DNA from 2 places in the uncultured Mailhella sp. genome. Region 2 is predicted to be linked to the other one. Evidence: predicted binding sites of a transcription regulator. Region 2 holds the regulator's gene; the other holds the start of a gene.
The links. The regulator sigma-54, encoded in region 2, starts transcription at its own class of promoters, with help from an activator protein. The targets are predictions, from matches to a motif close to CTGGCACGGNNNNTGCTT.
Positions count from the first base shown of each region.

Region 1: the regulator sigma-54 is predicted to act here: its motif matches at 7,938-7,955, upstream of ispD (2-C-methyl-D-erythritol 4-phosphate cytidylyltransferase).

Region 1 covers NZ_OZ007001.1:2,415,044-2,429,403, reverse strand. Annotated here, with positions in the region: gene ABGT79_RS10150 (ABC transporter permease) at 1-73, shown strand, start outside; gene mdtD (multidrug transporter subunit MdtD) at 745-2,157, shown strand; gene ABGT79_RS10140 (ABC transporter ATP-binding protein) at 2,160-3,725, shown strand; gene ABGT79_RS10135 (hypothetical protein) at 3,958-4,449, shown strand; gene ABGT79_RS10130 (DsbA family protein) at 4,886-5,578, opposite strand; gene ABGT79_RS10125 (Nif3-like dinuclear metal center hexameric protein) at 6,005-6,877, shown strand; gene ABGT79_RS10120 (C4-type zinc ribbon domain-containing protein) at 6,874-7,644, shown strand; RNA gene rnpB (RNase P RNA component class A) at 7,700-8,059, shown strand; gene ispD (2-C-methyl-D-erythritol 4-phosphate cytidylyltransferase) at 8,114-9,307, shown strand; gene ABGT79_RS10105 (aminoacetone oxidase family FAD-binding enzyme) at 9,376-10,620, shown strand; gene ABGT79_RS10100 (UDP-glucose/GDP-mannose dehydrogenase family protein) at 11,364-12,674, shown strand; gene ABGT79_RS10095 (NAD-dependent epimerase) at 12,763-13,782, shown strand; gene ABGT79_RS10090 (glycosyltransferase) at 13,889-14,360, shown strand, end outside.
Region 2 covers NZ_OZ007001.1:718,477-732,836, reverse strand. Annotated here, with positions in the region: gene ABGT79_RS02865 (YfbM family protein) at 243-728, shown strand; gene ABGT79_RS02860 (ABC transporter ATP-binding protein) at 1,070-1,792, opposite strand; gene ABGT79_RS02855 (ABC transporter ATP-binding protein) at 1,779-2,567, opposite strand; gene ABGT79_RS02850 (branched-chain amino acid ABC transporter permease) at 2,564-3,679, opposite strand; gene ABGT79_RS02845 (branched-chain amino acid ABC transporter permease) at 3,679-4,572, opposite strand; gene ABGT79_RS02840 (ABC transporter substrate-binding protein) at 4,755-5,894, opposite strand; gene ABGT79_RS02835 (hypothetical protein) at 6,361-7,179, opposite strand; gene ABGT79_RS02830 (DUF262 domain-containing protein) at 7,158-8,759, opposite strand; gene ABGT79_RS02825 (hypothetical protein) at 8,756-10,174, opposite strand; gene ABGT79_RS02820 (DUF262 domain-containing protein) at 10,156-10,605, opposite strand; gene rpoN (RNA polymerase factor sigma-54) at 10,999-12,441, opposite strand; gene glmM (phosphoglucosamine mutase) at 12,525-13,877, opposite strand; gene ABGT79_RS02805 (hypothetical protein) at 13,880-14,360, opposite strand, start outside.

The DNA of each region.
Region 1 (14,360 bases), 1.7 Mb from region 2:
GTTCTCCTCAGCCAGAGGCAAAGGCAGAAACGCTCCGGCCGCGCTCGGCGAGAACATCGCTCCGGGCGCGTAACGAACGCCTGAAGCGCCGAACGTCCGCTCTCCCGGCGTCTTTTTCGTCGGGACGCGGGGCGAAAAGCGCGGGGCCAGAAAGGCGCGCTGCGACAGCAAAGCGCGCCGAGGCGACGCGCGGAAGAACGACTCGCCCGCAGGGAACAAGCCGACGCCGGGAAGGCATCAGAAGCCCGGAAGAAGCAGGCCGCCCCGGCGAAGCCCGGACGACCAGGGACGGCGCGACGCAAAGCGGACGCGGTTCCGGACGGCGGAGAGAGACGGCAAACGCCCGGGCACAGGCCCTACGCGAACCGACCAGCCCTTCCGCTGAGACGAGCCGCACCAAACGACGAGGACTCCGGCAAGGGACGCGCCGCGCGAACCGACCATCGCCTTCGTTCCGGCTCCGCAGCGAATGCGCCTTCCGCAGGGCCCGGCGGGAAAGACGGAAAGACGCCGCCTCCGACCGGTGCGCCGAGTCGGCCCGCAAAAAGCGTCGCCCGCCTGCCGAAAGTCTCGACGCCGCGCAGGATCGCGCGGCGGACGCGCCCCGCATCGGAGCCTTTCATCCGGCAGGAAAGAACCGGGGGAATGATATTGTAAGGGGGTTGCAACTCTTTTCTTTTTTGGTGAAAATTCCCGGAGAATCGACCTGTTATCACAACAGGCCCGAAAGCCAAGGATACTCCCATGCTGACTTCCCGCGACATGCTTACCGGGCTTCCCATGATTACGGCTGCGGCCTTCTTCATGCAGATGCTCGACTCCACCATTCTCAACACGGCGCTTCCCTCCATAGCCGCGTCCATGCATCGGGCTCCCTTCACCATGCAGCTTGCGGTCATCAGTTATGCGCTGACCGTGGCCATGCTCATTCCCCTCAGCGGCTGGCTGGCCGACACCTTCGGTACGCGACGCGTGTTTCTCTCGGCCGTGGCCCTCTTCGTGGCCGGATCGGCATTCTGCGCCATGTCCCATTCCCTGCCGCAGCTCGTGGCCGCCCGCGTGGTGCAGGGCGTGGGCGGGGCCATGATGGTGCCCGTCTCCCGCCTCACCCTCATGCGCGCCTACTCCCGCGCAGACTTCGTGCGGGTGTTCAACTTCATCACCATTCCCGGGCTGGTGGGGCCCGTGGTGGGGCCCATCATCGGCGGCTGGCTCGTCACCTACGCCTCGTGGCACTGGATATTCCTCATCAACGTGCCGCTCGGCCTGATCGGCTTTCTCTACTCCCTGAAATGCTTTCCCGATTTCCGCCAGCCCCGCGGACGCTTCGACGCCCTGGGCTTCTGCATCATCGGCGCAAGCGTGATTTCCATGACCGCCGGACTGGAACTCACCGGCGGCAAAACTTCTTCCCCCACGCTTGCCGCAACCCTCATCGTTCTGGGCTTCGCGGCCGTGGCGCTGTACGTCTTCCACGCCCGCCGCTCGCCCTCGCCGCTCATTGCGCTCAAGGTCTTCCGCACCCGCACCTTCCGGGTGGGCATCGCCGGCAACATGGTCGCCCGTCTGGGCACGGGAAGCATTCCCTTCCTCGTGCCGCTCATGCTTCAGGTGGGCCTCGGCTATTCCGCCGACGTGGCCGGTCTCATCATGCTGGCCCCGGCCATCGGCTCCATCATGACAAAAACCGTGGTGCTGCGCCTGCTCCACCGCTTCGGCTACCGCCACGTGCTGCTCTTTCTCACCCTCGCCATCGCAGGCATGTACCTCTTCATGAGCCTCCAGCGTCCGGGCTGGCCCCTCACGCTGCTCGTGATTCAGCTTCTCGTGCAGGGCATGTTCATGTCCGGACAGTTCACCTCCATGAACACCATCACCCTGGGCGAGCTGCCCGCAGAAACGGCCAGCGACGGCAACAGTCTGCTTTCCGTCACGCAGAATCTCACCGTCAGCTTCGGCGTGGCCATCAGCACCGCGCTGCTGCGCTTCTTCTCCGGTCCTTCCGGAGAACTGCACGCCCTGCACTGCACCTTCGTGGCCGTGGGCCTCATCACCGCGGCCTCGGCCTTCGTGTTCGTCCTTCTGCGCAAGGACGACGGCGAAAATCTTCTGGAAAAAAACAATACCGGCGGCCGCGCGCAGCCGAAAGGAAACTAGCCATGGCACAAACGCCTTCTTTTGCAGCGAAAAAGAGCGCGGACGGCACCCCGCCCCTGATTCGTCTGGAAAACATCTGCAAGAGCTACGGCCCCGTCCGGGCCAACCGCAACATCTCTCTGGAAATACGTTCCGGCGAAATCCTCGCCCTGCTCGGCGAAAACGGCGCGGGCAAGTCCACGCTCATGTCCATACTGTCGGGCAAGTCGCGGCAGGATTCCGGCACCATCTTCGTGGACGGCCTTCCTTCGCCGTTCCGCTCCCCCCGCGACGCCCTGGCCGCGGGCATCGGCATGGTGTATCAGCACTTCATGCTCGTCGAAGCCATGACCGTGACGCAGAATCTCATGCTCGGTCAGGCGCACGGCATTCTGAATCCCGCGGCCATGCGCGCAAGAGTGCTTGAACTTGCCGAACGCTACGGCTTTGAAATCAATCCCGACGCCATGATTTCCGATCTTTCCATGGGCGAGCGTCAGCGGGTGGAAATTCTGAAGCTGCTCTACCGCGACTGCCGCGTGCTCATTCTCGACGAACCCACCGCCGTGCTCACGCCGCCGGAAATCAGTCAGCTTTTCTCCGCACTGCGGCGCATGGCGGCCGACGGCAAAGCCATCGTGTTCATCAGCCACAAGATGAAGGAAGTGCTGGACCTCGCCACCGAAATAAGCATTCTGCGCCGGGGCGAGATTGTGGAGCATTTTCTGCGCTCCGAAGTGCCGGGCGAACGGGAGCTCGCCGAACGCATGGTGGGCCGTCAGATGGAAACCGAAGTGGAACAGACCCCCGTGGAAAAGGGCGAAGTGCTGCTGGAACTCGACAACGCGTGCTGCGGCATGGCGCAGTCTCTCAGCTGCACGCTGCGGCGCGGCGAAGTGCTCGCCGTGGTGGGCGTGGCCGGCAACGGTCAGCGCGAGCTCGTGGAAATGGTCACGGGCGGCGCAAAGCCCGAAGGAGGCTCCGTCCGCATTCTCGGCAAGAGCTGGAGCGAGTTCATGCGCACGCGCATGGGGCGTCGGAGCATGGTGTACATTCCCGAAGACAGAAAGGGGCTTGCCACCTGCCCGTCGCTGGATCTCCTGGACAACTTCCTTCTCACCAACCGCAACGGCTTTCAGAATTTCGGATTTCTGGACAGGCGTCATTCGGCCACGGCGGCCGCGGACATCATGGAGGAATACCAGGTGGTGGCCGACGGACTGCACGCCACGGCCGGATCGCTTTCCGGCGGCAATCTGCAAAAAATGGTGCTCGGTCGGGAATTTTTCCGTGAGCCGAGTCTGATTGTGGCGGAAAATCCCACGCAGGGGCTGGACATCGGAGCCATGGAGGAAGTGTGGCGGCGCATTCTGGACGCGCGCGACCACGCGGGCGTGCTGCTCGTGACGAGCGATCTGCGCGAAGCCATGACCCTGGCCGACACCTTTGCCGTCATGTACCGGGGCCGCTTCATCGACGTGTTTCCCCGTTCCGACGAAGCGCGCGTGGAGTCCATCGGCCTCATGATGGCGGGCATACGCTTCGGCGAGGACGCGGAAAACGGCGCGGACAAGGCGCAGGAAAAATAAGACGGCGACGTGCTGTTTCGCAAACAGGGGCGGCCCGTTCTGCGGGCCCGCCGCCCGCGACTCCGCGTCCGCGAGGCGGGAAGATGCCCGCAAGTCGGAAGTCCGCGGCCAGATGCGGGAAACGTCGGCGAGCTGACGGGAGCCCGGAGATGCGCGCTGGCCTGCGCCGCGTTTCCGCCCCTGCTGTAGCGGCCCTCTTTTGCAGCACACGCCGCCCCGCAAGGAAGGAAGCATGAAAAAGAAACTTGACGTAGCCACGGCCGTGCAGGCCGCAGGCATACTTTTTGAGCTGAACACCGGAGAAAACGGCGTGCTGGCCATGGCGCAGAAAGCCCAGCTGCCCTGCGCCTCCGACGAAGAAAAGAAGAGGCTCATGCTGGAATGGCGGGCCTACGTCCACGCTGCCGTGCTCTACGGACTCATGGTGCAGGCCCCCAACGTCGTGGTAGTGGAATACCTGCGCGTCACGCAGAGCATGCTGCAAAAGCTGGGATACAGCCCCAAAGAGGCCGAAGACTTCGTGGACGGCGCGTTCCGCGCCTACGTGGATCCCATGGTCAGAACCAAAACCCAGGAATGCCCGGACGTGTTCTTCCGCCGCCTCCTGAACCGCGGCGTCTCCGAAGTCCCGGCGGAAACCGCCGCCGTGGTCTCCGGCGTCATGGCCATGGTCATGTCCGCCATCCTCGACAAGCTCGAACAGTATGAGTTTGGGATAGAATAAGAATAGAGGACGGGGGAAGGAGGGAAAACTTTTGAAAAAGTTTTCCCTCCTTCCCCCGGGGCCCCCATCCTCTCTTTCAAAACTTTTTAATTGGGGGGCAGCCTGCTCCCGGCATTCGGAAAAACGTCCAAGCGCTGCGGGGAGACAAAGGAAGAGGCCGGATGTTTCTGCGCTGATGGAGTCTTCCGCAGGACAAAAGGCGCGGATGTCGATGGGTGCGTGTCGTCACGAACGCAGGCAGATTTGCCCGGCGCAAGGCAACGACGTCGGGCAACGCGCTGAAAAGCGTTCAGGCGCGACGGCTCCGCGCGTTTTCCGTCAGCTCCGCAGAAGACACAAAACAGCGCGTTCTGATTCCGACCCCCTCCGCAGAAAACACACGAACGGATTTCGGCACGCGCAACGCGCCGACGCAGGAGGCGTCAGGGAACGCTCGTCAGCGGATGCAGCACTCGCCGTTCAGGCCGCAGGCCGAGCCCGACACCGCGTTCAGAGACTCTCCGGAAGCAAGCGCGGCCTCGATTTTGGCCTCCACCTCGTCGAAGGGCGCAAAGCCCCGAGCCACGGCGTGCAGTTCTCCGTCGTCCGTCTTCACAAAAAGCGTAGGGTACACCACGAAATCGCCGAGAATCTCTTCGGCCTCGTCCATTTCCTTCTGAGCCTTTTTCTGCACGGCCTCGGAAGCGAGAGCCTGCGAAAGCGCCTGCGCCGTCACGCCCCAGCGCGCCGCTACGTCGGCCTGCACGTCGAGAGCGAGCACGTCGCGCCCGTCTTCATAAAAGGCGTTTTGAAACGCTTCCATCTGCTCCAGCGCGTGGCCGGGAGCCAGCTTCTTGAGCGCGGCCATGAGCAGCGCGGAGCGCGAGGAATCCATGAGCACGCTGCCCGACTCCTCCAGCAGTCCGAAAAAGCCGCTGCCGAGCTTGCGGCCCGTGGTGTCGGAAAGGCGCTGAAAAAACGCCCGCAGACGCGGCGTGCCCATGCCCGAAGTCTGTTCGGGTTCGTCCACAAGATTGCCGCACAGAACGCGCACGGGAAAGGAATGCTTCGCAACAAGCTTCTCCATGACCGGAGCAAAGCCGAAACACCAGGGACAAAAAACGTCGGTAATGTAAATGAAGGATGGCATGGCGTTCCCTTACCGCAATCCGCGCCGCTCGCCAAGAAAAAAGTTCCGAAGCGGCTCCGGTTTCCCCAAAGCTCGAAGGCCCTCGAACGCGTCGGGAAGCTGCGGGAAACCTTTCCGGTTCCCCCCCGAGCGTCGCCCCCTTCGGCCGACGCGCACGAAGGCAGCTTCCGCTGCGCCCGAAAGCTCCGACGGCAGACATGGAGGGCCGTGCCGCTTTTCCCGCCGCCTCGCTCGCGCCGCCCTTCCGGATCAGCGATCCGCCCCGCGCCTGTCCTTGCCCTAAAGCACGGACGCCGCGTCCGGCAGAGCGCATTTCCCCCTCTTCCCCGGGCCCGCGCCGCAAAGGAACTTGACGAAGGAGAGAAGTTTCCCTAGAAATATGAATTCCCCGGCATATCCACGCTTTTGTATCAGAAGGCAGCACCCATGCTTCAGAGCGAGCTTATCAGCATCATTGAACAGACGGCTCCCCTTTCGCTTATGGCGGAATGGGATCATTCCGGCGTTCAGGTGGCCTCGGCCCGCGCCGACATACGCCATCTTGCCGTGTGCCTCGATCCTGCGCCCGAACAGCTGCGCGCCGCCGTGGAAGCCGGAGCGGACATGGTGCTCACGCATCATCCGCTCGCCATGCGCCCCGCCTGGACGAGCGCGCTGAACGGCTACACCGACGCGCTCTCCATTCTGTACCGCAACGACGTGCCCCTCTACGCAAGCCACACCACGCTCGACGCCAATCCCCTCGGACCGAGCGCCTGGCTGCCCGATCTGCTCGGCCTTGAAGACCGCGTGATTCTGGAAAAGACGGGCACGTTCACCGCGCCGGACGGCTCCGTGGTCGAAGGGGGCTTCGGCTGCGCGGGCAGGCTGCCCGAAGCCATGTCCCTTGCGCGCCTTTGCGCCGTCATGCGCGAAGCGCTGCCGCTTGAAAGGATGTGCGGCGTGGCCCGTCTCATCGGCGATCCCGACCGGGAAATCCGCCGCGTGGCGGTGTGTACGGGATCCGGCTCCTCGCTGCTTGAGGAAGCCGCGGCCGCGGGCGCGGACGTGTTCATCACCGGCGACGTGAAGTATCACGACGCGCTGGCCCTGGCCTCGCGCCACGATGCGCGCAGCCCGAATTTCTGCCCCATGGCAATTCTTGATGTGGGGCATTTTTCCCTGGAAGAAGAAATGATACGCCGCTTCGCGCTGCTTCTGGACAGGAAGCTTGACGGCGTGACGGTGACGTTTTTGCCGGGCAGGGATCCCTTCCTGCCCTTGACCTTTCTTTCTGAAGTACCGGAGGTACTGTCGTGAGCCTCTATATTGAACAGATCCGCCAGCTTGTGGCTCTCCAGCACGTGGACGACGGCATTCACGCCGTGCAGGCCGAAATGGAAGCCGCTCCCAAGGAAGTGGAATCTCTGCAGAAGCGTTTCAACTCGCAGGACACCCAGCGCAACTGGATTCTGGACAAGCTCCAGCACCTGCAGGAACAGCAGAAGCGCCTCGACGCCGACATTCAGGACGACGAATCCCGCCTGAACAACAGCAAGAACAAGCTGATGCAGGTGGAAAACGACCGCGAATATCAGGCCATGATCCGCGAAATGGACAGCATGGAACGCCAGAACCAGACCCGCGAGGAAGAGCGCATGGCTCTGCAGGAAGAACGTTCCCTGCAGGAGAGCAATCTTCAGTCCGTGGAGGAAACCTGGAACGAACTCAAGGCCGAGCTCGAAAGCCAGAAGGAAAATCTGGAAAAGCGCATCGCCGAATGCCGCACCCGTCTTGAAGCGCTGGAAGCCCAGCGTGCCGAAGTGGCGGCCCTCATTTCCCCGCCCGTGCTGAGCCGCTATGAATTCATCCGCAACCGCCTGCGTCATCCGGTGATCGTGCCTGTGGAAGCGGGCATCTGCTCGGGCTGCCACATTGCCATTCCGCCGCAGGTGTTCATTGATCTGCAGCGCGGCAACCACATCATGAGCTGCCCGAACTGCCAGCGTCTCATGTACTGGGCCCACGACTATCAGGATCCCAACGCTCCCAAGCCCGAAGCCAGGGCTGCGGAAAGCGCGGAATAAGCGTCGGAGTCTGGCCGCGTTTGGCGCGGCTGAACGCTGCAACGCGCACAAATTCGGAGTCGGACGGGCTGTCGCTGCGGATCGCATGATCCGGGGAGGAAAGTCCGGGCTTCGCAGGGCAGGATGCTGGCTAACGGCCAGAGCGGGCGACCGCTGGAAAGCGCAACAGAAAGCAGACCGCCGTTCTTCGGAGCGGCAAGGGTGAAACGGTGAGGCAAGAGCTCACCGGCTGACGTGGCGACACGTCAGGCCAGGCAAGCCCCATCCGAAGCAAGACCAAATAGGGAAACCGGCCGGCCCGGCCCATGGTTTCCGGGTAGGTTGCTTGAAGGCGCGGGCAACCGCGTCTCTAGAGGAATGACAGCCGCCGTTCTTCGGAACGGTACAAAACCCGGCTTATAGTCCGACTCCTTTTATCATGGGGAGGGAGCGCAAGTTCCCTCCCCATCCTGTTATCCGCGAGGTGAGCATGCATAATGAATGCTGGGGCGTCATCCTCGCCGCCGGTCAGGGCCGCCGCATGGCCGAGGCCACGGGCGGCGAAGCCAAGCAGTTTCTGCCCTACCAGGGAGCGCCGCTCTGGTGGCATTCGGCGCGCGCCATGGCCGCGTCGCCGCTGATTCACGGTCTGGTGTTCGTGTTTCCCGAAGAGCGTCTGGAAAGGGCCCGTCAGGAGGCGCTCGAACTCAACGCCAAAGAATCCTGCGGCGTGCCCCTTCGTTTTGCCGCGGGCGGAGAGCGTCGTCAGGATTCCGTGCGTCACGCGCTCGCCGCACTGCCGGATGACTGCCGCACAGTGCTCATTCACGACGGCGCGCGCCCCTTTCTGCGCACCGCCCTCGTGACCAGACTTGCCGACGCGCTGCGGGAAGGTTCGGTTTCCGGCGTGATTCCGGGCGTGTCCGTCACCGACACCGTGAAGGAAACCGACGCGCACGGCTTTGTCACGCGCACGCCGGAGCGCGCGTCGCTGCGCGCCGTGCAGACGCCGCAGGCCTTCGAGCTCGCCGCGCTGCGCGAAGCCCACGAACGCGCCGACCGCGAAGGCTGGAACGTCACCGACGACGCCTCGCTCATGGAGCGCGTCGGCTCTCCCGTGCTCGTCGTGGAAGGCGACCGGGACAACGTCAAGATCACCAACCCACAGGATCTCGCCTTGCTTGCCGAACACAAACCTTCTCTGCCCTGCTGCGGCTACGGCTACGACGTTCACGCCTACGGCGGCAATCGTCCGCTTATGCTGGGCGGCGTGGAAATAGGCGGCGAATACCTCATCCGCGCCCACTCCGACGGCGACGTGCTGCTCCACGCCCTCATGGACGCCGTGCTCGGCTGCTTTGCCGGGGGCGACATCGGCCAGCTGTTCCCGGACAACGATCCCGCCTTCGACAACATTTCCTCGGTGGTGCTGCTCGATCAGGTGCTTGCGAAGGCCGCCGAAGCCCACGTGCGCCTCGTGCATGCCGACCTCACCGTGATAGCCCAGAAGCCGAAGCTTGCCCCCCGCGCCGACGCCATCCGCCGCAACGTGGCAAGGCTGCTCGATCTGCCCCTCGATCACGTGGCCTTCAAGGCCACCACGGAAGAGAAGCTGGGCTTCACCGGCGCTCTTCAGGGCATCAAGGCCGTGGCGCTCGTCACGGCGCTGCGCGCCGAGCGCTGATCCGGCGCTTTCCGGGCCCCCTCTTTCCTTTGCCGGGCCGCGCGCCCACGCCTTTCTCAGGAGACCTCATGTTCCTTTACGACGTCGCCATCATCGGAGCCGGCCCCTCAGGACTTCTCTGCGCCAGAAACGCGGCCCGCCGCGGGCTTTCCGTGGCGCTTGTGGACAGTCACGACAGGCCGGGCGTCAAGCTTTCGCTGGCCGGGGGCGGACGCGGCAACTTCACCAACCGCACCATCACGGAAGCGCACTACCTCACCGACGCTCCCGACGTGGTGCGCACCGTGCTGCGCGCCTTTCCCTGCGAGAGAGTGCTCGACCTGCTGCGCGAACTGTGCCTGCCCTTTGAGGAACGGGACTTCGGGCAGATTTTCGGTCTGCGCCCGGCCGCGTTTCTGGCCGACAGGCTGGCCGTGCAGTGCGACGACGAACGCGTGGACTTCTATCTCGGCTGCACGGCCCGCGGCTTTTCCCTGCCCGCGTCCTCGCCGTCCTTCGGCAGAAGCGGCGAAGAGGCCGCCTTCTCCTTTGCCGCCGGAGAGGAACGGGTGAGTGCAAGGCGTCTGGTGCTGGCCGGAGGCTCTCCGGCCTTTCCCGCCGCGGGATCCAGCGATTCCCTGACAAGGCTTGCGGCCTCGTGGGGGCATGACGTCGAACCGTTCCGGCCCGTGCTCGTGCCGCTCGTCATGCCCGGCGACTGGCCGCTCTCCGGTCTGGAAGGCATCAGCCTCAACGTGCGCGCGGGGCTGCGTAAAAACGGTCAGGATATCCGGCCCGATCCTGCGGGCATACGCTCTTTGCTGTTCACGCATCGCGGCGTGAGCGGCCCGGCCGTGCTGGTGGCTTCCTGCTGGTGGCAGAGCGGCGACGAGCTGGTGCTCGACTTTCTGCCGGAACTGCCCGTGCTCGAACTTCTCAACGAAAAGGAGCACGGCAGACTTCTTGTGCGCAATCTGCTCTCGCGCTACATGCCCGCCCGCCTTGCCGACGCGCTCTGCCCGGAAGATCTGGCCCGCAGAAAATGCGCGGAGCTCGGTAAAAAGGACAGGCAGCGCCTTGCCGACGCCGTGCATCGCTTCCGCTGCCGCCCCTCGGGCACGGAAGGCCTGAAAAAGGCCGAAGCCGCGGCGGGAGGCGTGCGGCTCTCCGGACTCACTCGACGCCTTGAAAGCCGAAAGGTGCCGGGGCTCTACTTCTGCGGCGAAATGCTGAACGTCACGGGACTGCTCGGCGGCTACAACATTCACTGGGCGCTTGCAAGCGGCGAGCTCGTCTCCTCCGCGCTTGCGGGCGAACGCGCGCCCCGCCGATAGACGCCGTTTTGCGCAAAGACGCCGTTTTTCCCGGTCCGAAGCGGGAAACGGCAAGCTTCCCCCGCGTGTTCTTCCCTGTTTGCGAGCGCTTTCCCGCAGCCTGCCCGCATCCCGCTCAGGCGGCTCTTTCGATGCGGCGAAAGGACGCGGAAGGACTCCGGGCGGCGTGGATGAAGCCCCTCCGCCTCTGCGCCGCCGAATGCGCCGCCCCTCCTTCCGGGTTCGCCGGCAACACGCCCCGCACGCTCCCGCCGCCGGAAGAGCTCCGCGCGGGCAGCTATCCCGGCAGGCACGCCCGCAACAAAGACCAAGGCGCGCCCTGCGCTTTTCCCCCGCCCCGACGCAAGCCCGCGCCCTGCGCGCAGACCGTGTTTCCGCGCTTTTCCCGCACGGGCGGCAATGCTCTCTTTTCCGCCGAAGCCTTGCCTTTCAACGACTCCGCTCTGTAACGGACTGTAACGATCGTTGACAATTCTGTACCCTTAGACTAAGCAAGAGTGTAAAACATGCAGTCAGTCCGCGCTTTTCCCGGCAAAAGACATGGCCGCATGCCCGGCGGCAACCGACGCCCGACACGCCCTTTTGCCCTCCGTCCGCAGACGGAGAAGGACTCTTTTTGGCGGGACTTTTCTTCCCGCACATCGCGCCCGGCACGGTTGCGCCCGCACCTGCTTTCCTTCCGACGGGGCTCCCCGTCCGGTCTGTTTCCTTCCGGGAAACACAACTTTGACAAAGGACCACGGATGAAAATCATTGTGATAGGTTCGGGCTACGTGGGGCTGGTGACGGCCGCATGCTTTTCCGAAGTCGGGCTCGACGTCTGGTGCATGGACACCGACGCCGCCAAGGTCGCCAAGCTCAACGCCGGCGGCTGCCCCATCTATGAACCCGCGCTGCCGGAACTGCTCGCCCGCAACGCCGCCGCGGGCCGACTCCATTTCACCACCTCCCTGGAAGCATGCCTCGACGGCGCGGACGCGGCCTTCATCGCCGTGGGCACCCCCGAAGGCGAAGACGGAAGCGCCGATCTCACCTACGTGTGCAACGCCGCCCGTTCCGTGGGGCAGCTCATGAAGGGCGACCTTGTGGTGGTGGTCAAGTCCACGGTTCCCGTGGGCACCTGCGCCAAGGTGGAGGCCATTCTCCGCGAGGAACTCGACGCCCGGGGCGTTTCCTTCAACTTCGACGTGGTCTCCAATCCCGAATTTCTCAAGGAAGGTCACGCCGTCAACGACTTCATGATGCCCGACCGCGTCATCATCGGCGTGGAAAGCGACCGCGCCCGCGCCATCATGAGCGAGCTGTACCGCCCCTTCATGATGACCGGCGACCGCATGCTGTTCATGGATCGCGCCTCGTCCGAGCTCACCAAGTACACGGCCAACGCCATGCTCGCCACGCGCATTTCGTTCATGAACGACATAGCCAATCTCTGCGAGCGCGTGGGCGCCAGCGTGGACATGGTGCGCAAGGGCATAGGCATGGATCACCGCATCGGGCCCAAGTTTCTGTACGCGGGCTGCGGCTACGGCGGTTCCTGCTTTCCCAAGGACGTGAAGGCCCTCATTGCCACCGCCGCCCGCTACGGCTACGACATGGACGTGCTTCAGGCCGTGGAACGCGTGAACGCCCGGCAGAAAACCGTACTTTTTGAAAAAATTTCCCGCCACTTCGGCGATTCCCTCAGTGGCCGCACCATTGCCGTGTGGGGGCTCGCCTTCAAGCCCGGCACCGACGACATGCGCGAGGCTCCCTCGCTCGTGCTCATTGACGCGCTTCTCAAGGCCGGCTGCGCCGTGCGCGTGTTCGACCCCGTGGCCATGGAAAAATGCCGCTCCCTGCTCGGCGACTCCGTATTCTTCGCTCCCGACATGTACGAAGCCGCGAGCGGCGCGGACGCCCTCGCCGTGGTCACCGAATGGAAGGAATTCCGTCTGCCCGACTGGAAGAAGCTGCGCGCAGCCATGAAGAGCCCGATCATTTTCGACGGACGCAACATCTACAGGGAAGAGAGCCTCAAGCACACCGGATTCACCGGATACAGAATAGGCTGAGCTCTCGCCTGACTTTTGCGGCGCTCCGCGCCTCCCGGCTCCTTCTTCCGCGTGAACGAGGAGCCGTTTGCATGAAAAAGGACTGCTTATGAACATACTCGTTACCGGCGCGGCCGGCTTCATCGGCTACTTTCTCTCCCGAAGGCTGCTCGACATGGGCCACAGCGTGACGGGCATAGACGAAATCAACGACTACTATTCCCCACGCCTCAAGACGGCCCGTCTGGCCAGGCTCGGCGTGACCGGAGAGACGGACTACGCCGTCTGCGCGAAAAGCGCCTCGCATCCGGGCTTTCGCTTCGTGCGCCTGCGCCTCGAAGACCGCGAAGGCCTCGAAAAGCTGTTTGCCGAAGGCGCGTTCGACGTCGCCGTCAACCTGGCTGGTCAGGCAGGCGTGCGCTACTCCCTGGAAAATCCCTTTTCCTACGTGGAGGGCAACGTGTACGGCTTCGTCAATCTGCTGGAATGCTGCCGCCGCCATCCGGTGAAGCATCTGCTCTTCGCCTCCTCAAGCTCCGTGTACGGCGGCAACGAAAAAACGCCCTTCAGCGAAGAAGATCCGGTGAACACCCCGGTGTCCCTCTACGCCGCCACCAAGCGCTGCGACGAGCTCATGGCCCACGTGTACGCGCATCTCTACCGCATTCCCTCCACGGGCCTGCGCTTCTTCACCGTGTACGGCCCCTGGGGCAGACCCGACATGGCTCCCGTGCTCTTTGCAAAAGCCATTCTCGCCGGAGAGCCCATCAAGGTGTTCAACAACGGAAACCTCTCGCGCGACTTCACCTACATCGACGACATCATCGAATCCGTGGTTCGGCTCATCGATCATGCGCCCGAGGGGCCCGTGCCCACCGACATCTACAACGTCGGCTGCGGACATCCCATGGCCCTCATGGACTTCATCAGCATTCTGGAAGAGTCGCTGGGCAGAAAGGCCGAAAAAATCATGATGCCCATGCAGAAGGGCGACGTGTATCAGACCTGGGCCGACACCTCAAAGCTGCAGAAGCTCACCGGCTTTGCGCCCGCCACGCCCCTTGCCGAAGGCATCCGACGCTTTGCCGAGTGGTACCTCTCCGATGACAATCCCATCCGGGAAGACTGATTTGCCGGACGCCCCTGCGCGTCCGGCTCCTCGCGGCGCGGCCCTTCCGGCCGAAGCCCCCCGCTCCCACCCCCTCACACGGCGCAAGACGCCGGGGAGAACGATCATGACCAGCCAGCAGAACCAGACCGCCTCCTACGATCTGACCATACTCGTTCCCGTTTACAACGAAGAAGACAACATGCAGGCCCTGTCCTCGCGCCTGGCCGCCTACCTGCCCCGCGCCAAAATGTCCTCCTGCGTGCTCTTCATCAACGACGGCTCCTCCGACGCCAGCGGCGAAAAAATCCGCGCCGCCTGCGCCGAACACGAACACTTCTTCTTCATCGAGCTTGCCTGCAACACGGGCCTCAGCAGCGCGCTCAAGGCGGGCATGGATCAGGTGCTCTCCCCCTACCTCGCCTACATCGACGCCGATCTTCAGACCGCGCCCGAGGAACTGGATCTGCTCACGCCCTACCTTAGCGACTACGAGCTCGTCACCGGCGTGCGCGCCAACCGCAAGGACACCGGCTTCAAGAAGATTCAGTCGCGCATCGCCAACGGCTTCCGCCGCATGATGATCAAGGACGGCGCGC
Region 2 (14,360 bases):
CGGCGCTTCGGGTGTCGTTTCGGATCCAGGGCGAGAGCGGGAAGCGCTTCGGCTTCGAGCAGTCCGCGGCTCAGGCGAGACGGTCGGGTTCCGACGTTTCGGTTCTCTTCGGGGCCGTTCGGGCGCGCTTTTCGATGCGCTCCGACGAAGCGTCGGGCGCGGTTTCGGCGGCATTCGAGGCGTTCGGCCCTGCGCAACGGCCTTTTCGACGCGGACGACAGCGGATGATAAAGGAGCATCCTATGGCCATGACGGGAAACTATTTCAGAACGGACGAGTACACCGTGGATGAGATACGCCGCGGAGTGCTTGATCTTGCGGACGTCGTCGATGCCGACGAGGATCATGTGCTGGACGTGGACAGAGCGTGGCACGCCATTCAGTTTACGCTCAACGGCGCGGCGTCCGGGGGCGATCCCGACAATGTGTTCAGCCGTCTGGTGCTGAGCGGCAACACGCTTTTTGACGATGACGACGAATTTGCCGCCCGACTCATTGCTCCCGGCGACGTGAAGGAACTGGCCGCCGCGCTGGAAGATCTCACCTGGGAGGACGTTCGGGGCAGGTTCAGCGTCAGCGACATGCTGGATCAGAACATTTATCCCGTGACGGAAGAGGAGAACGAGGACGAGTTCTTCGATTACGTGTGGAGCTATCTTTCCGACATGAAAGACTTTTTTGACGACGCTGCGGCGGAGGGTCAGGCAGTCATCTTTTACATGCCGTAGCAGGTTGTCGAAAGACTCCCGGAGAGCACGCAGTTTCGTTTTCGCAAGTCACGCTTTACGGCCTGCATCACTTGCACGACGGGCATTGCGTTTAACGACGGGAGTGAATCCCGCCTGCTTATGCCCGTCGGCCGGGCTCCTGACGTCGCCCGGGGCCCCAGAGCGTTGGGAGGCGCTCCTTTTGCCTGCACTCTCTCCCTCGCCCCGGCTCCGGGCATAATCGTCCCGTTCACGCTGTCCTGCCGAACCGGCGAAGCCTGGAGGCAGAAACAGGGGGGCGCGGGGGGAATTATTTCCCCCGCATGCCTTTCCTGCCTTTTCTGTCTTTTCTGCCTTTCTCTCTACCCGCCGAGGTAGGCGGCGCGGACTTTGGGGTTTTTGAGCATGTCTTTGCCGGGGCCTTCGAGGACGACGGAGCCGACTTCGAGGATGTAGGCGTAGTCGGCGATGGAGAGGGCGGCGTAGGCGTTCTGTTCCACGAGGAGCACGGTTTTACCGTCTTCGTTGATACGGCGGATGATGTCGAAGATTTCCTTCACGAGGATGGGGGCGAGGCCGAGGGAGGGTTCATCGAGCATGATGAGGTCGGGTCTGCTCATGAGGGCGCGGCCCACGGCGAGCATCTGCTGTTCGCCGCCGGAGAGGGTGCCGCCCTTCTGCCAGCTGCGCTCTCGCAGGCGGGGGAAGAGGTTGTAGACCAGTTCCATGTCGCGGGCGATGCCGTCTTCGTCCTTGCGGCACCATGCGCCGAGTGTGAGGTTTTCGGCCACGGTGAGGTGCGGCAGAATGCGGCGGCCTTCGGGGCTCAGGGCTATGCCGTGGCGCACCATGTTTTCCGCGGGCATGCCCAGCAGGTTCACGGGCTTGTCGCCTTCGTGGCGGGTGAGCAGAATTTCGCCGCTTGCGCCCTTGACCAGTCCGGCTATGGAACGGATGATGCTGCTTTTGCCTGCGCCGTTCGCGCCGATGAGCGTGACCACGCTTCCCCTTGGAATGGAGAGCGACACACCCTTGACGGCGTGAATGCCGCCGTAATGCACATGAAGATCATTAATCTGCAACATTGTTCACATCCTCGCCGAGGTAGGCTTCGATAACGCGTGGGTTGGAACGGATGGCGTCGGCGTCGCCTTCGGCGATGAGCTTGCCGTATTCCAGCACCCAGATATGTTCGCACACGCCCATGACCACCTTCATGTCGTGCTCGATGAGCAGGATGGTCAGGTGGAACTCGTCCCGAATCTGCCGGATGAACTTCATAAGTTCGAGGCTTTCCTGCGGATTCATGCCTGCGGCGGGTTCGTCGAGCAGCAGGAACTTTGGTTCCGTGGCCAGGGCTCGGGCGATTTCCAGGCGGCGCTGTGCGCCGTAGGGCAGGGAAGAGGCGGTTTCGTCGGCGTGAGCGGAGAGGCCTACGCGGCGCAGAAGTTCCAGCGCCTTGTCGCGGATGTCGCGCTCTTCGCGGCGTGCTCCCGGCAATCCGAGCACTGCGCCCCACCAGTGGCCGCTGCGGCGCACGTGACGGCCGATCATGACGTTTTCCAGCGCGGTTTCGTTGTAGAAAAGCCGGATGTTCTGAAATGTTCGGGCCATGCCGAGGGCGCAGATGCGGTGCGGATCCATGCCGGTGATGCGGCGTCCGGCGAAGACCACCTCGCCTTCGGTGGGGCGGTAAAAGCCGGTAATCACGTTGAAGGCGGTGGTTTTGCCCGCGCCGTTGGGACCGATGAGGCCCACGATGCTGCCTTCGGGGATGTCCATGGTAAGTTCGCTCACGGCGGTGACGCCGCCGAAGCGCATGGTGACGTTTCTTACTTCAATGATGTTCTTCCGGCTCATGCCTTACGCTCCTTCTTGCGGCCGAGGCGGGAAAAAAAGGCGGCCAGACTGTTCCAGGTGATTTCTCGCATGCCCATGATGCCTTCGCGGCGGTAGAGGATGATGAGCAGCAGACATACGGAGAACACCACCATGCGCATGCCGGGAATTCCGGGAATTTCCACGAATCCGAGGTTGATGGGTTCTTCCACCACGCGGAGCCATTCGAGCAGCACGGTGATGATGACGCTGCCGATGATGCTGCCGGTAATGGAACCGAGACCGCCCGCCACCACGATCATGAGGATGTTGTAGGTGAGCAGGAAGGTGAACATCTTGGGGTCGATGGTGGTGAGGAGGTTGCCGAGCAGGGCTCCGCCCACGCCGGCGAGAAACGCGCCGAGGCAGAAGGAGAAGAGCTTGGTGTGGAACACGTTGATGCCCATGACCTGAGCGGCGATTTCATCGTCGCGCACGGCCTTGAGCACGTTGCCGAAGTTGCTGGAGAGCAGGCGCACGGTGCAGAACACCACCACGAGCAGCCAGATGAAGCTTGTGAACAGGTCTGTGTGGCAGGGAATGCCCTTGATGCCGAGCGAGCCGTTGGTGATGGGGGTGGCGTTCACGATGAGCACGCGGATGATTTCCGAGAAACCCAGGGTGGCGATGCCGAGATAGTCGCCGCCGAGCCTGAGCACGGGAATGCCGATGACGAGGGCGAACACGGTGGCCACGAGACCGCCGAGAATCACGGAGAACCAGAAGGGCGTGTGCAGGGCGGCGAGTGAAGGCAGGATTTCGTCGATGATCCACATCATTTCCTTCTGATCGGGCGTGAGCACGCACAGGGCGGAGACATAGGCGCCGATGGCCATGAATCCGGCGTGGCCGAGCGAGAACATGCCGGTGAATCCGTAAATGATGTTGAGCGAAATGGCGAGAATGCCGTACACGGCCACGAGGTTCAGAATCTGCACTTCATAGCCGTTGAGGGGCGAAGGCAGAAAGGTGAGGCCGGTGTCTTCGGCCATGCTGCCGTCGGCCCACCAGAGAAAGAGGAACAGCAGGGCGATGGCCAGCACGGTCAGGGTGTTGTTGCGCGCGGCGGAGGAAGAGTCTTTCGAGAGCGACATCAGATCTTCTCCTTCTGTTTTTCACCGAACAGGCCGGTGGGCTTCACCAGAAGGACAACGACCAGCAGAATGAAGGCGAAGGCGTCGCGGTAGCCGGAGAGTTCCGGGAAGAAGGCGACGGCCATGATTTCAATGAAGCCGAGCATGAGGCCGCCGATCACTGCGCCCTGAATGGAGCCGATGCCGCCGAACACGGCGGCGATGAAGGCCTTGAAGCCGGGGAACACGCCCATGTAGGGGTTGATCTGCGGATAGCGCAGCGCCCACATGATGCCGGAAGCCGCGGCAAGCGCGGAGCCGATGGCAAAGGTGAGGGCTATGATTTTATCCACGGACACGCCGAGCATGCGCGTGGTTTCGATGTCTTTGGAAATGGCCTGCATGGCGAGGCCGGGCTTGGTGTGATAGACGACGTAGAGCAGGGCGGCCACGAGTATGGCGGTCACGCCGGGCACGAGGAGGGTGAGGGGCATGAGGCGCGCGCCGCCGATGGTGATGATGCTGATGAGCCACTCGGGCTGATGCACGGGTCTGGGCAGACCGGTGAAGACCACCACGGCCAGACTTTCGAGGAAGAAGGAAACGGCGATGGCGCTGATGAGCGCGGAAATGCGCGGAGCGTCGCGCAGGGGGCGGTAGGCGATTTTGTCCATGAGGACGCCGAGGGCGGCGGAACCCAGAATGGACACCACCACGGCCGCGGGCCAGGGCAGACAGAAGAGCGTGGTGCCGTAGAAGACGAAGTACGCGCCGAGCATGAGGATGTCGCCGTGGGCGAAGTTGATGAGGCGCAGGATGCCGTACACCATGGTGTAGCCGATGGCGATGAGGCCGTACAGCGAACCGAGCGTCAGCGCGTTGAAAAAGTGTTGGAGGAATAATTCCAGACTCATAGGGAACCCTTTCCGGCCGCGCCGCCGCGCAGGGACGAGTGTCCGTGCGGCGAGGCTTCATAAAAATACGCCGGCCCGTCGGAGACGGAGCGGGGCGCGGTGAAATATGCGTGTGGGGCGGAAGAGGCGCTGAGCGCCGGAAACGGCCGGAGACCAGGCTCCGGCCGTTCGATCAGAGAAGATTAGTCGGCGATGGCTTCGCCGATGTAGGAGCGCTTGCCGTTCTTGTACTGAATGATGCCGACGGGCAGTTCGGCGTCATGCGTGGCGTTGATGGAAAGCGTGCCGAGGGGAGTGGCGAAGTTCTTGGTTTCGGCGAGGGCCTTGGTGATGGCTTCGGGGTTGTCGGAGCCGGCGCGGGTGATGGCGTCGAGAATGAGGTTGTAGCACACGTAGCCGAGGGCGGAGTTCACGTTGGGATCCTTGTCGGGATAGGCAGCCTTCCATGCGTCGGTGAAGGCCTTGGCGGCGGGGCTCATGTTGGGCATGTTGACGTCGTAGGGGAAGGTGGTGTGCAGGAAGCCTTCCACGGCCTTGCCGCCGATCTTGACGGTGTCGGGATTGTCCATGGCGTCCGCGCCCATCATGACGAAGGTGCCGCCGAGTTCGCGGGCCTGCTTCATGATGATGGCGCCTTCAGCGAAGTAGGCGGGCATGAACACGATGTCGGGCTTCTGATTGATGATTTCGGTGAGCTGGGCGGTGAAGTCCTGGTCGCCGGAATTGTACTTCATGTCGGCCACGATCTGACCGCCGAGCTTCTTGTAGGAGCGCTTGAAGAAGCTGCACAGGCCCACGGAGTAGTCGTTGGCGACGTCCATGAGGATGGCGGCCTTTTTCATGCCGAGGGTCTTGTAGGCGTAGGAAGCGGCGGCAGCGCCCTGATAGGGATCGATGAAGCAGGCGCGGAAGTAGTACTTCTTGCCCTGGGTGACGAGGGGGCTGGTGCAGGAGGTGCCCACGCCGGGCACGCCGGCCTTTTCGCCGACTTCGCCGCCGGCCATGGCCAGGGAGGAGCCGTAGGTGCCGATGTAGGCGGAAACCTTGTCGCGTTCCACGAGGCGCTTCACGGCGTTGGCGGCTTCGACCTTGTCGGACTTGTTGTCCACGACGACGAGTTCAACGTCGCGGCCGAGCACTTTGGGGTTGGCCTGCTGGGCCAGTTTGATGCCGTCGAGCTCGAGCTGACCGCCGAAGGCGTTCTGTCCGGTGAGGGGCAGATACACGCCGATTTTGACGGGCTCGGCAGCGGCAGCCGGGAAGGCGAGGCCACAGGCCAGAGCGGCCATGGCCACAGAGGCGAACACACGGGAAAGCTTCATAACGATCCTCCGATTAAGAAACTCAGGTTCGTGTAAGAGATATGGAGGGAATCTTATAGAATCTTACGATTGTGTGCAATCATGAAGCGATGGGAAAATGCCGCGAAATGCAGGGTAAATACAGTGTTTTTAAAAGGTATATCAATTGAATACAATAAGTTGTAGCTGCGTCGACAAAAATGATTTTTCTTCTCTTCTGTAAAAGAAAAAGAGCTTTTGCCAATTTTGTGTTTACAAAAGCGCAAAAATGTGGAAAATATTTGTGCCTTTTTCCGTTGTGGGGAACGAGGGGGAGAAAGAGAGCATGCGGGGGAAGGGGAAGGCCCTTTTGAAAAAGGGCCTTCCCCTTCCCCCGCGCCCCCATCCCCATCTCCAAAACTTTTTAATTGGGGGGCGGGGCTCCGTTGTTTTTGGGGCGGCTCTGCCCGCGCGCTGCGGCGTTTTCCGAAAATGCGCGCGGGAAACATCATTCCATGTCGGAGAGGGCCTTCACCACGGGAAGAATGAGCGCTATCCGGTCCGTGGTGTCGTACCTTCGGGACTGATGTCCCTGAATGCGGCGATAGTCCACGCCTTCCTCGGAATCCTTGCCGGGCACGGGAAGATACCCTTCCTTGTCGAGCTCGGAATGCAGGGCGCACAGGCGTTCAAGAATCGCCCGTCCATCTTCGGCCGAAGTCTTTTTACCGTCGTCGGCAGGGGACAGAATCCAGGCGCATTCGTTCATGGTCAGGCAGAGGCCGCCGGGCAGAAGAAGCCTGCACGGCGAGGCCGTTTCGTCCCATACCGGCTCTGCCGCTCCTTCCTCCCACGCCCGGACGCACACGGTGCGGAGAAAGGGATTCCAGTGCCTGCCTCCGCACGTCTTTTTCTCCAGCTGCATCCATTCAAAGGTCTTGTACGGATTCACGCCCCGGACGTAGGCATATTTTCCCTGCTCGCTCCTGGGCAGTTCGGCGGCGCAGAAGTCCGGGCGCATGGCAGCGTATCTGGCAAAGTACCAGCGCCAGGTCAGTTCGTGCCGCTCTTCGCGATCGTTCAGCCAGCGTTTTGCAGCATGGGAAAGGAGGTTCTCCAGCTCTTCCGTCGTGGCCGCGTTCCGGCCTTCTTGGCTCAGGCTCTCCAGGGCGCGTTGCAGCAGCAGGAAATGTTCCTTTCCCGCAGGGGACTCCGGAGAGGGGCAGAGAAACTGCCGCAGGTTCAGGAGGCTCCCGTCGCATCCCGGTCTGAAGTCGCTCCGGGGAGGCTCGTATTCGCCGAAGCTCAGCAGACAGCGCAGCAGCATATCGTAGGAAATGCGCCGACTCCCGAAGGCCAGACGAAGAAAATGCGCCCCCCGCACGACGCTTTCCCTCTCAAACACAAGGGGGGCGTTCTCTTCCTGCTCTGCGCGGGAAAACACGGCGATTCTGGATGATCCTCCAGATAGTCCAGCGCGTCCTGAAGCGCGGCGTCGTCTTCGTGGGCTTGCCGGAGGGCAAGCTTTGCCTTCTCTTCCTGTACCTGCCAGGGGTTGAATCCGTTTTCGTCTCTCACGGTTTCGCAGGCGAGAAGATCATGCAGGGCAAGGAGCCGTCGGAGACGAGGGTTCTCGCCGTCGTCCTGAAAAGGATATTCCAGCAGATTGCGCAGAATGCGCAGCCGTCTTTTTTCCTTGTCCGGGGGGATGTGCAGGGCGGCGGCCATGAGGCGACCGAAAAGCATGAGCTCGTCGGAAGAAGAGAGCGTCCCTTCGCAGCAGAGGCGGAGCAGATTCGTGTCGGCAGTGCCGTGATTGAACAGGGAAATTTTTCCCGGAACGGGCAGCGCGTCGCCGGAAGCGCCGGAAAAGAGCTCGACAAAGAAAGGAGCGATGCCTTTCCCTTTCGGGAGAATGAGCTCGTGCAGCGTATCCAGCATCCGCACCACAAGTTCGAGATTGTCGCATGCCGCGCAGAGTCTTTGTCTGCCCGGGGAAAGGGCGGCGCTCACACGGGAGAACAGGTCGCCTTTTGTGATTTCCGGGCCGGGCAGGAGCATGCGCGCGACAAAGTCGAAAAAGCGGGCCATGCGCTTGTCGGCGGCCTCTGCCGGATGTTCGTCGTTATTCCGGGCGGGAAAGCCGCTCCAGAACACGTCGAGCCAGTCGTTGTCCAGCTTGCGGGCGATGTCGTCGGCGCGGTCCGGGTATGCTTCCCTGAGCCACGGCAGAAACTGCGCCTTGAAGTGTTCCCATTCCGTGAGCTGTTTTCCCCGGGCGTTCATCGTGATGAAAATGTCGTCGGCGCTGTTGCCGAGCTTGCTCAGACGTGCAAAATGAAAGCGGATGGGGCAGTCTTCCGCCTCGAGACGCTCCATAAGACAAGGCACGTCAGAAAAGCTCACATGAATGGCGTCGAGCATGGTCAGCATGCCCGCGACGGTGGCGTCGTGATTCCATGCCGGGCTGAACCAGCATGCATCCGTGATGAGAAAAGACGGCTTTCCGGATCCGTTTTGCCGGAAAATGTCGGCGTGTTCTGCCAGTTCCCGGCAGAAGTTCTGCGAGCTTTCCCGCACCTCGTACCGGAAGCGTCGGAGCAGCGCGCTGAGCTCGTCGCGCCGCGAGTCGCGTGACTCTTCCCGGGCCGCGGCGTACCAGTGCAGCAGAAACAGCGTGGTCAGGCGCTGCTGCCCGTCGAAGGGCAGAAAAACGCCGTCTTCCACTTCTCCGTAAATGAAGTCGAGCATGAGCCTCTTGTTTTCGGTCAGCGCCTCTTTCAGCTCCGCCACGAAGCCCTCCCGAACGCGGCGCTCATCGCTCCTGCCTTGGGCATAGTCGCGCTGAATGACGGGAATGACGATGTCATGATCTTGAAGCAGCTGGTGAAAAGTCATGCCGTTCATGACGGAATTCCTCCCTGAGACTCGCAGAAGGCGCTGAGAGTTTTCTCTATTTCCCGTTCATAGTCGTCCATGTCCCGGACGGTCCAGCAGGGAGAGACGGAATGTTCCTGCGTGAAGGCGCGCAGGAACACGGCGACGGTGCCGGGAGGCACATAGATTCCCTGCCGCATCATGTTGAGCAGCCTTGTCCTTTTGACGGCGAAAATGGCGTTGTTCAGGCGGGAATTGCTTCCGCCGTCCAGAAGGGCGAGATTCCCCAGCGTGTGCGTTCGCTCGTCGCTGTCTCCCGAAACGCGGCGCAGGAACTGCATAACGGCGTTGTACAGCGCATCGAAGTCCTCCATGTTTTTCTTTTCGTCGTCTTTTTTCAGAAAGGCCGAACAGGATGCCGCAAGCGCGCTTTTTTTCTCCTGGAATTCGTCGTCGCTCATGTGCTTTTCTTCTTTCGTCAGCGCGTCTGGAGACATCTGACGCAGCTCGTCGAGGTGATCCCTCACCCAGTTGGTCTGATCGCGTACATTCGTCAGGCTCTCGACGTTCTGCGCCTGAATGTGTTCCAGACTCCAGCTCTGCCGTCGATGCTCTCCGAAGGGGAAGCGGCGGCCCTTTTCGCGCGAGAGTTCGACGTTGAAGAGAAAGAGCAGCCGTCGAATGAGGTCGTAATCACTGTCGTAGCGCAGCGCGTGCAGATCGGGCAGGGCGTTGCCGCCGAACATGACCGTCCGTATTTCTTCCAGCAGCTTTTTGCGGAAGATCGACTTTCTGTTTTCCCGCGCCAGGGCAAGCAGGTGTTGCAGACAGGGGACGGCGCTGCCGTGCCTGACCGCTTTACTGATGAGGCAGCCCGTCCAGTGATAGAGGTCGTTGTCTTCATGCCAGAAGCGCAGAAGCTGCCAGCTCAGCACCACGTCGTGCCATACGCTGCGGGCGCGCTCTCCCTGTTTCAGTCTCTCGCTCATGCGCCGGAAGGAAAACTGATCGTCGGGATCGCCGTGCGGCCGCCCGGTGACGATATCCAAAAGAAAGCCCATGCGGGGAGCGCCGGAATCGTCGCCGTCGAGGCCGAGAAAGTCCCGGAACGACGGTTCGTGCAGCGAGCGTTCCATGTCGTCCCAAAGACTGCCGAGCAGAATTTGAGACCTGCCGGCAAAAAGTCCGGACGCATGAGGTTTGTCGGCTCCCGGATGCCCGTCCTCTCGCCCCGCGCGACTGATGAGAAGCGCCCGGCAGAGTTCCGCGCCGGTCAGGGGAATGCGGCCCATGTTCAGGCGGGCGAAGCGCTGCTCCGTGCTTCCTTCCTCTCCCGTCACGTCGTACCAGAGCACGCGTACGCGCCGGGAAAACGCTTCGTACAGCGCTTCGCCGGGCGCGTGTTCGCGGAAGAACGCCGTCACGCTCAGGCATGCCCGGGCCATGTAATGGAAGTCGGGATTTTTTCCAGATTCCTTCTGCCCCTCCGCACTTTCCGCCCACTCTGGTTCCCGGGCAAGACGACGCAGAAATTCACCGCTTTTTTCCCGGTTTTCGTAGCGTATCCTGAAGGAAAGGCGCTGCTCCTGTTCAGGGCGCGGCAAAGGACGGCGTCCATGAGAAAAATGGTGGTGAGCCTCTGCTGACCGTCGATGAGCTCCCAGCTCTCGGAACCGTCTTTTTGTTTCAGGCTTTTGACGATGACGGGCTGCAGAAAATAGGACTCGTGTTCTTTGCCGCTTTTGGCAAAGTCCGCAATGTCCTGTAAAAGCGCGTCCACATGCGTGTCCGTCCAGCGGTAGCCGCGCTGATAGCTTTTGACGAGGAAGGTTTTGTTTTTCAGGGCTTCTTCCAGGGAAAGGACGGCGTCATCCATGTGTACGTTCCCAGAGGCGGGCGGGCAAGATTACGATTTGCGGAAAGGAGGAAGGGACGGAATTTTTGAACGATGCTAGCACCTGGGACTTGCAGGTTCAAGGGCCCCTGGGCGCAACGAGAGTTTTTTCGTGTCGGCAAGAGGCAAAAAGCGGCCGTGAATCAGAGAAAGGGGCGTTTTCATGTTTCGCGGCTCTGCGTGCGCCAAGTGCTGCCGGAAGCGTGAAAAAAAACGCGCCCTCGTGTCGGAAACACGGGGCGCGCCATGCCTTCTGCCTTTTTGAGCCGTAGAAGCGACGGCCCCTGGAGGGCGAAAGTTGAAAACGGAAATCGTGCCGCGATTGTTCCGCACCGGACGGGATGGGGCGACGCTGGTGACGTTCGCGGGCGACTTTTACAGATGCTTCTTTCTGCGCGACGATGACGGAATGCCGAGTTCTTCGCGGTACTTGGCCACGGTGCGGCGGGCGATTTTGACGCCGAGGCCCTCGTTGAGGCGGGAGCTGATGTCTTCATCGGACAGGGGATGGGACTGGTCTTCGCCGTCGATGAGGGCGCGGATGCGGGCCTTGACGCTTTCGGAGCCCACCTGACTGCCGTCGCTGGAGGAGAGGGCGCTGTTGAAAAAGTATTTGAGCTCGAAGATGCCGTGGGGGGTGCCCACATACTTGTTGGTGGTGATGCGGCTTATGCTGGATTCGCTGCGGCCGATGTCTTCGGCGATGTCCTTGAGCACCAGAGGCTTGAGCTTGTACACGCCGTATTCAAAGAAGTCGTGCTGATGCTTCACGATGCTTTCCATCACCTGATAGAGGGTGCGCTGCCGCTCTTCGAGGCTGCGGATGATCCACACGGCCGAGCGCAGTCGGTCGTTCATGTAGTCCTTTTCCTCGCTGGAGCGGTTTTTCTCGGCGAGCTCTTCGGAGAGGGGGGAAAGCTGGAGGTGGGGCAGGTCTTCGTCGTTCATGAGGATGACGAATTCTCCGTTCACCTTGCGCACGAAGATGTCGGGGCTGACGTAGCAGGGCGTGCTGCTGCCGAGGCTGCCGCCGGGGCGGGGTTCCAGGCTCTGGATGATGCCTATGTATTCCTTGAGGGTGTCGAGGTCGATGTGAAAATGGCGCAACAGCGGCTTATAGCGCTGTTTTTCAAGGTCTTCGAGGTGATTTTGAACGAGATCGACGAGGATGGGGTCACGATCGTCGCGTCGGGCGTGCAGCTGGATGAGCAGACATTCGGAAAGGGAACGCGCGGCCACGCCGACGGGATCGAAATTCTGGATGGCGGAGAGCACGGGCGGCACTTCGGAGGGATCCGCGCCGGCGAGGGAGGCGATTTCTTCGTCGGTGGCGGTGAGGTAGCCGGTTTCGTCGAGGTTGCCGATGATGCACTCGCCGATGGACTTCTGTTTTTCGGTGAGGGGGGAGAGCAGAAGCTGTCCCATGAGATGGGCTTCGAGGTTGGGTTCGGCGGAGTGGCAGGCTTCGAGGGGATTGCCGTCCTCTTCGGCGGCCTCGAATTCCTGCTGAGCCACGCGCGACTGACTGGAAAATTCGCCGAGATATTCTTCCCATTCGGCGCTGCGGGCCACTTCTTCCTGAGGCCAGGGGCTGTCCTGTTCGGCGCTTTTGCGGGAATCGGCCGCGGCGTCGGGAGCGGAGGAGGCGGCGTTGTCGGTTTCGCGCTCCTCAAGGAAGGGATTTTCCAGCAGTTCCCGCTGCACCGCTTCCACCAGTTCCTGACGGGAGAACAGAAGCAGGGAAATGGCCTGCTTGAGCATGGGCGTCATGTGGAGCTGCTGGCTCAGTTTGAACTGCTGTTTGATTTCAAAGGCCATAATTTCTCCTGGTGACGGTTGAAAGGGGAGGCACGGTCGACAAAAACGCGGCACGGAGCGGTAATTCCGTGCCGCGACAGGTTTCAGCGGAGTTCTTCGGAAGCCACGTCGGCCAGACGGCGGACGGCGCGACGCACGAAGTCTTCGTCTTCGCCTTCCACCATGACGCGGCAGAGGTTTTCGGTGCCGGAGTAGCGCAGCAGCACGCGGCCGTGAGTGCCGAGCTTTTCTTCGATGTCCTTCTGGGCGGCCATGAGCTTTTCGCACTTTTCAAAGGGAATCTTGCGGGAAATGCTCACGTTGATGAGCTTTTGCGGATAGAGCTTGAGACGGTCGGCCAGTTCGGAGAGGGGACGTCCGGTTTCGCGCATGATGCGCAGAATCTGGAGAGCGGCGAGCAGACCGTCGCCGGTGGTGCCGTATTCGCGGAAAATGAGGTGTCCCGACTGTTCGCCGCCGAGCATGGCGTTGTGCTGACGCATGGCTTCGATGACGTAGCGGTCGCCCACCTTGGTGCGCAGGAGCTGGCCGCCGCGTTCCTTCATGAACACTTCGAGGGCCATGTTGCTCATGACAGTGCCCACGAGAATGTTCTTGTTGAGCTTGCCCTTTTTCATGAGGTCGTCGGCGCAGATGGCCATGATCTGATCGCCGTCGAGCAGACGTCCCTTTTCATCGACCACGAGGAGGCGGTCGGCGTCGCCGTCGAGGGCGAGACCGACGTCGGCGCGCACTTCGCGCACCTTGGCCTGAAGGTTTTCGGGATGGAGCGAGCCGCACTGATAGTTGATGTTCAAACCGTCGGGCGAGGTGCCGAGGCGGAAGACTTCGGCGCCGAGTTCCTCAAGGGCGAGGGGTGCGACCTTGTAGTTGGCGCCGTTGGCGCAGTCGATGACCACGCGCAGGCCGTCGAGGGTGAGCTGCTGGGGAAAGCTGCTCTTGAGATACACGATGTAGCGGCCCGAGGCGTCCACGATGCGGTAGGCGCGGCCCACCTTGTTGGAGGCGGGGTAGTCCCATTCGTAGTCCTTGTCGAGGATGAGCTCGGACATCTTGTCTTCGACCTCGTCGGGAAGCTTGAAGCCTTCGCGGTCGAAGAACTTGATGCCGTTGTCGTGATAGGGATTGTGCGAGGCGGAAATGACCACGCCGAAGTCGGCGCGCATGTTGCGGGTGAGGAAGGCGATGGCGGGAGTGGGCAGGGGGCCCACCTGATACACGTCCATGCCGGAGGCGCACAGGCCCGCGGTGAGCGCGGATTCAAACATGTAGCCGGAGAGACGGGTGTCCTTGCCGATGATGACCTTGCGGCGGCATTCGTCGGAGCGGAACACGGTGCCGGCGGCGAGGCCGAGGCGCAGGGCCATTTCGGCCGTGAGAGGATAGGTGTTGACCCGGCCGCGCAGGCCGTCGGTGCCAAAAAGACGTTCAGACATGGCTAATCCTGTGTTTCGATGGGTGCTTTGGGAGCAGTTGTTCCGCCGTGGCCGCCGACGCTGACGGAGGTCGCGGCGTTCGCGGTTCCGGCCGTGGAGGCGGAAGCGGCGGGCGCGGCGACTTTTGTCGGAGCGACTTTTGCCGGTACGGCGATGCTTGCCGGAGCGGCGACCTTGGCGGGCACGGTCACCTTGGCGGGAGCGGAGTCTGTTCCGGACGCGGGGGGCTGATCGGCGGGCTTGTCGTCGCCGGAGAGGGCGGGCGGCACTTTGAGGTCGTTGGGCTGAGGCATGGAGGCCGAAGGCAGCACGACGTCGCTCAGCGAAAAGTTTCCGGACACCCGCTGATCGGGCAGTTTCATGCCGAAGGTGTTGGTCGGCAGGGTGAATATGCTTTCGGCCGGGGCCCAGTTGTGGCTTTCCGCGCCGATGTCGGTGCGGCTGAAGAGCATGACGGTGGGCGGTTCGATGGAAATGAGGCCC